DNA from 2 places in the Phascolarctobacterium sp. Marseille-Q4147 genome. Region 2 is predicted to be linked to the other one. Evidence: riboswitches for the same ligand, from Rfam matches in the RefSeq annotation. Region 2 holds a riboswitch; the other holds the start of a gene.

Region 1 (3,421 bases), 900 kb from region 2:
GTTTATGTGCGGATTTTGCCGAAAGCCTCAGCCCTCATCCTTGATATTTTCTATTTCGTCCTGCACATCATTACGCCGCTCTTCCAAATCGTCGTAGCTTTCACCGTTAGCCTGTCTTTCCGCTATTTCATCCTCGATAAAAGTTTTTTCTATCATATTTTTTAATCCGCTAACATTAGTTTTATTTACAAGCTTTAAATCACATGATATAATTTAATTGTTGGAAGAGTGTCGATTGGCATCAACCGTTGATGCTCGTACTCCGGAGTGATGCAGCGGATGTCCGAACTGTCATCCTTATAACTAAATACGATAAACAAGATTTGAACCCTTAGGCATAAGTGCGGCATTGTAAGTCGCATCACTTGGGCCTGTTGGTTCAATCTTTTTTATATAAAAACAAATCTGGCTGCAGATAATATAAATCCCTGACTTTACATAAGGTAAGGCCAGGGACTTTTTGTTAGAATGATTGCCTGTCGACGAGGAAAGATATACTGTTATATTCATGTTAAGCTCTCCTCACTATAATTAGCATTCCAATAAGAATTACAGCTATCTATAAATGCTCTTATTTCTTTTTTATTTTCACTTTCTTTCCTGTAATACACATTAACATTATATACTGTTGCCGGATCATTTACTTTATAGAATACCAGCTTATCTGATGGCTCCATATATTGTATCATAGCCTCTCGCATAAAAATAATCCCCTGACCGGAATTCGCAACGAAATACATTAACAGAAAATCCTCCATATATGAAACAACTTTAGGATTAATGCCGCTATTGCGGAATATTTTGCGAGCCCTACGATACATTTCTTTAGTTTTTACATGTAAAATAAAAGGATAATCAGCAAAATAACTGATGGAAACGCTGCTATACTTATCACTGTTTGCAGCTCCGGCAACTACATCCTGATAACTTAAAGCGTATTTTTTTATGTAACTATTAATCGCATAGCTTTTAGGTACGGCAATAATTACCTTTTCCTTTAATAAAGGTACACTAGAACAGCCTTTAACGCGCCTCTGATGAGTCGTAATGGCAAAATCGTAAATGCCTTTCTGTATTCCTGGAAGCGCTTCCTCAGTACGCTTCTCAATGAGCTCTATCTCTATGTCACGTGAAAGCTGTGATTTAAATTTCTCAACAAAATTCGCAAGAAAATGCGTAAACAAAAAAGCATAGCTTGCTATTGTTATTTTTCTAACACCATTCTGCTCTTTACAATTTAAGTCGTAAAGCATTTTTTCTTCAATATCTTTTATCTTCTTAGCTGCATTAACATATATAGTTCCTGCATTTGTAAGCTGCAGAGGCTTGTATTGCCTATCAAAAAGTTCAACACCCAGTCGTTTTTCTTCTTTTTTTACTATTGCACTTAAGGCAGGCTGGCTGATAAATAAATTTTCTGCTGCCTTGGATACGCTTTTGAATTTTGCAATAGCCAAAATATATTCCATAACTCTTTCCATAATTGCCTCGCCAATACCATGAATAATAAATACACAAATAATTACAACTTAATTTCTACTTCTGCTATACCATCGAAAAACACTGTTAACAAGCTATTTCCGGCAAAAATAATATAGCTTTTTTTGTATATTAAAACATAGTTTTTAGTATTGGTCAAGTCACTGATTATAAGATATATTATATATAGTGATTGATATGCAGTGCAAAGCACCATTTCTCAATATTTCAGTAGAAAGCTTTGCACAACTCTGGAGAGTCCCTTATGGGCGCCGAAGGTGGAAAAGAAGTAATTCTTGAGTCTCTCAGGCCAAAGGACAGAGCATTATAGCTATTACCAGACTATAACCTCTAGAGTAAAAACTAGAGGTTTTTATATTTTTTAAGGAGAGTGAATACATGATTGATTTAAGAAGTGATACCCTTACAATGCCTGACCGAGCAATGCTAGAAGCAATTTTAACAGCTCCGCTCGGAGATGATGGACGTACTGACAAAAATAATCGTGGTGAAGATAAGACTATCAATGAATTAGAGGATCTGGTAGCGGCAACTACTGGTAAAGAAGCAGCCTTGCTTTGTCCTACCGGAACTTTCGCTAATACTGTAGGTGCTCTCTTATGGGCCAAAGCTGGCGAAAAAGTACTGGTACACGAACAGCAGCATATGTTGTTAACCGAAAAGTTCCTTTTCTCCGATCAGTTTTGTCGTATGGAGCCCATAAAATATCCATTTAATGCTAATAACACTCCTGATATTGATGCCATTGATAACCTTTTGAAGGAAAGCGGAGCAAAACTAATCTGCATAGAAAACACTCATAATTTTTCAGGCGGTTATGTAATTCCCGTAGAGGAGATGGCAAAGCTCCGTGCTGTGGCAGATAAATATGGAGCCAAAATTCATATGGATGGAGCAAGACTTTTCCATGCTACTGCATCCCTAGGCGTAAACGCAAAAGAAATCTGCCAATACGTAGACTCTGTAATGGTTTGCATTTCTAAAGGTATCGGCGCTCCTGTTGGTGCTCTTATGTGCTCTACTAAAGCCAAAGTTGATGAAGGTAGAGAAATTCGTAAGATTTTGGGTGGCGGATGGCGCCAAGGCGGTGTTTTTGCTGCACCCGGTATTTATGCCTTCAAGCATAACATCAGCCGCATGATTGAGGATATTGAGAATGCACGTTTAACAGCCTCTTTATTACAAGGCAAATTACAGCATATTTCCTTGCAAAAAGAAGTGCAATCCAACATTCTGGTTTTGGATTTGGCAGGAGCTTCAGTATCGCCCTCAAGATTCTGCGAAATGGCAAAAGAAAAGGGCCTTTTAATCAAAACAGTGCTCAAAACCTGCGTGCGTTTAGTATATTACAAAGGTATTACGGCAGAAGATGCCAAAGCTGCTGCAAATATTATTTTGGAGCTTGATAAAAGCTTATAAGGAGGACGCATCATGACTATTGGTGGAAAGAAAATTAGTTTGACGACTCAGATTTTTGTTGCCATGATTATCGGCTCCTTAGCCGGACTTATTTGTGGTGATATAATGAAGCAAGTAGCCTTCATCGGTACCATCTGGCTTAACTGCGTAAAGATGATTGTAGTTCCAATGGTATTTTTTACTATCATCACCGGTATCACTTCTCAGAAGAATTTAAGTTCTTTAGGAAGAATTGCTGGTCACATTATAGCTTACTATGTGCTGACAACACTTGTAGCAACTGTCATTGGTCTTACAGTCACGGAAATTATCCGTCCCGGCGAAATTGCTAACTTTACCGGTCTTGCATCGAAAAAAGTTGCTGCAGCCACTAGCATAACTATGGCAAAATTCTTTACTGATATGTTTACTACTAACATTTTCGTTACCTTCACTAAAGGCAACATTCTTCAAACCCTTATTGTTGCAGTATTCTTCGGTATTGCTATCATGAAAGTTGCAA
Region 2 (3,421 bases):
GCTCAACAGAATAAAAAATGGCAGGTTATTGATGCCGATAAAAGTTGGATTGTGCTGAGAATGAAAAAGGGGTGAGCTGAGCTATTATTGTCTATATAACCGATAAGTGCCTGTGACGTGATGTTGCAGGCGCTTTTGATAATTTTTTGATAAATTAAAGTGTATTTAAGCTTAAAATATTATGCTATAATAAGAAAATGATAACTGAATTGGAGGGGGAAGCATGCACAATAAAAATTCCGCTATGGCGTTTATCGTGCTGCTTGGTGTTGTCAGCTTGTTCAGCGATATGACACATGAAGCGGCGACAAGTATTAAGGGAGCGTATTTATTAATTTTAGGAGCAAGTGCTTCTACCATCGGTTTTATCTCCGGCATAGGCGAGCTTTTAGGCTATGGCCTGCGTTATCTTTTTGGCCGCTTAGTTGATAAAACGCACAACTATTGGGGCTTTATGATTTTAGGCTATGCTGTAGACGTTTTTGCGGTGCCGGCATTGGCGCTTGTGCATCGTGACGGCTGGATAGCCGCCTGTGTACTGCTCGTTGTTGAGCGCATCGGTAAGGCGATAAAAAAGCCTGCGAAGAATACTATTCTTTCCTTTGCGGCTTCACAGGAGGGTGTAGGTAAAAGCTTTGCTATTCAGGAAGCCCTGGATCAGCTTGGTGCTTTTATCGGTCCTCTGCTGCTTTATGTAATAATGCTTTATAAAAATGGTGATGAATACGAGGTATATAATGCAGCCTTTGCTTTTCTGACGTTGCCGGCAGTCTGTACAATTGCTTTTTTACTGTTTGCTAAAAGCCGTTTCCCGAATCCGGAAGCCTTTGAGCCGGAAGCTAAGGAGAACAAAAAGAATAGCTTTGTAGGCAGGAAAAGCTTTTATTTGTATCTTGCAGGTATCATCTGTTTTGCTTTCGGATTTGTAGATTTTCCGCTGGTGACTATGCATTTGGCAAAAAATAAGCTTTTTGATGACAGTATTTTGCCGTTGCTTTATTCCGGTGCGATGCTTGTGGATGCGGTGGCAGCGCTTTTCTTTGGCTGGCTGTTTGACAAAATGCGCACGAAGGCATTGGTTATTTCTACTGCGATTTCCGCGTTCTTTGCTGTGTTTGCTTTTGGCGCGACTTCGCCTGCTATGATTATGCTGGGTATTGCTTTGTGGGGTGTAGGCATGGGCGCTCAGGAATCAATTATGAAGGCAGCGGTTGCCACCATGACGAGCAAGGAGCATCGTGCCAGCAGCTACGGTGCGTTCGAATTTTTCTTTGGCTTAGCGTGGTTTTTGGGCAGCTGGCTGTTGGGAGCTGTTTATGATTATTCATTGAATACCTTCATAATTGTTTCTGTAGCTGTACAGCTTATTGCTTTACCCTGTTATCTTTTAAGTGAGCGCAGCTTTGCAAGTGAAAATTGCCAATAATTTGCTTCAAACGTTACAGTAGCTTATGTATTCGTGTATACATAAAAAATTATTGAAAAAAGACTTGCGTTCTTTAAAAAGTGTGTTATAATAGCGTACATAAGTAAATAACGAGTGGATGATGTATATGGGAGAAGGCACTGCCTACCGAAGGAGCAAAACTCTCAGGTGCTTAATTTTAAGCAGGAACCGTATGCTGACACAACTCTGGAGAGTCCCTTAAATGGGCGCCGAAGGTGCAAAGATGTCTTCTGAAATTCAGAAACGTCCTTATCTCTCAGGCCAGTGGACAGAGCAAAGCTTATGTGATGGCGCTATTGCCTATCATATGTCATTGACTTTTACCGGAGTATTTTTTGTATACTCCGGTTTTTTATTTGCTTATAAATAATTAATGGGAATTTAAAGGGAGATGTTTGAATCATGTTGGAAATTTTGAATGAAATTGATGCGTTTGTCTGGGGACCGCCGCTTCTGGTACTTTTGGTTGGTACCGGTATTCTGCTGACCTTCCGTTTGAAGCTGCTGCAGGTTTTCAAGCTGCCTCAGGCTTTGGGCCTGATCTTCAGTGCCAAGAACGATGGCAGCGGTGATGTAAACAGCTTTAAAGCATTGTGTACCGCACTGGCTGCAACTGTCGGTACCGGTAACATCGTTGGTGTTGCAACCGCAATTAAAGCCGGTGGCCCGGGCGCATTGTTCTGGATGTGGATGGCAGCCTTCTTCGGTATGGCAACCAAATATTCCGAATGTCTGCTGGCTGTAAAATATCGTACCGTAGATGCTAACGGCAATATTTCCGGTGGCCCGATGTACTACATTGAAAATGGCTTGGGTAAAAAATACAAACCTTTGGCTGTTATGTTTGCCGTATTCGGTGTTCTGTGCGCATACTTTGGCATCGGTACCTTTGCTCAGGTAAACTCCATTGTTGAAATTACCCAGATTTCTGCAGGTATTCCTGTTGTTTACACCGGTATTGCTCTGACTGTTGTTGTTGCTGCTGTAACCATCGGCGGTTTGAAATCCATCGCAACTGTTGCTGCAAAGGTAGTTCCTGCTATGGCTCTGCTGTACTTCCTGACTACTGTCGGTATCATGATTGTTTTTGCAGACCAGGTTCCTGCTGCAATCGCAACTGTACTGAATTCTGCTTTCACTCCGACTGCTGCTCAAGGCGGTTTCCTTGGTGCAACCGTTATGCTGGCAATGCGCAGTGGTGTTGCCCGCGGGGTATTCTCCAACGAATCCGGCTTAGGTTCTGCTCCTATCGTAGCTGCTGCTGCTAAAACCAAATGGGCTGCAGAGCAAGGCTTGGTTTCTATGACCGGTACTTTTATTGATACTATCATCATTTGTACTCTGACCGGCTTGTCCTTAGTTGTCAGTGGTGTATGGTGCGGACCTTTAAACGGTGCTGCAATGACTGAATCTGCCTTCACCATGGCGTTCCCTGCATTTGGCAGCATTCTGCTGTTGGTTGGCCTGGTACTCTTTGCTTTCACCACTATCCTTGGCTGGAACTACTACGGTGAACGTTGTGTAGAATATCTGATGGGCGTAAAGGCAATTCTGCCGTACCGCATTATTTTCATCTGTCTGATTGCCTGCGGTCCTTTCCTGAAGCTGGAAGAGATTTGGGTTTTGGCGGATATCGTTAACGGCCTGATGGCTATTCCTAACTTAATTGCTTTGATTGCTTTGTCCGGCGTAGTTGTTGCCGAAACCAAGGCTTATCAGAAGCATCTGGCTGAAGAAAAGAATAAATAAGTAAGCCTAGTATTTCATCTTTATATAGCAAAGCGGCGTTGTGCGACTCTCCCCAGAGTTCCCACAGCGCCGTTTTGTTATAAAAAAATCAATAAACATACTTTAGTTTACAGTTTTGCATGTATGCGTGTATACATTGCTGTAAGCTCTTGAATTTTGTTTAATATGTGTTATAATCAGATACATAAGTAAATAATGAGTGGATGAAGTACATAGGAGAAGGCA

What was found. Region 2 has a riboswitch for glycine ahead of KAH19_RS01310 (sodium:alanine symporter family protein). Riboswitches for the same ligand answer to the same signal wherever they lie in the genome.
Region 1: another riboswitch for glycine. It lies ahead of KAH19_RS08345 (low specificity L-threonine aldolase); the one in region 2 lies ahead of KAH19_RS01310 (sodium:alanine symporter family protein).

Annotation. Positions count from the first base shown of each region.
Region 1 is NZ_CP072874.1:1,792,486-1,795,906, reverse strand. It holds gene KAH19_RS10990 (hypothetical protein) at 28-156, opposite strand; gene KAH19_RS08355 (hypothetical protein) at 304-510, opposite strand; gene KAH19_RS08350 (LysR family transcriptional regulator) at 507-1,481, opposite strand; glycine riboswitch at 1,721-1,810, shown strand; gene KAH19_RS08345 (low specificity L-threonine aldolase) at 1,879-2,919, shown strand; gene KAH19_RS08340 (dicarboxylate/amino acid:cation symporter) at 2,932-3,421, shown strand, end outside.
Region 2 is NZ_CP072874.1:303,051-306,471, reverse strand. It holds gene KAH19_RS01320 (glycosyltransferase family 39 protein) at 1-75, shown strand, start outside; gene KAH19_RS01315 (MFS transporter) at 224-1,426, shown strand; glycine riboswitch at 1,624-1,729, shown strand; gene KAH19_RS01310 (sodium:alanine symporter family protein) at 1,850-3,196, shown strand.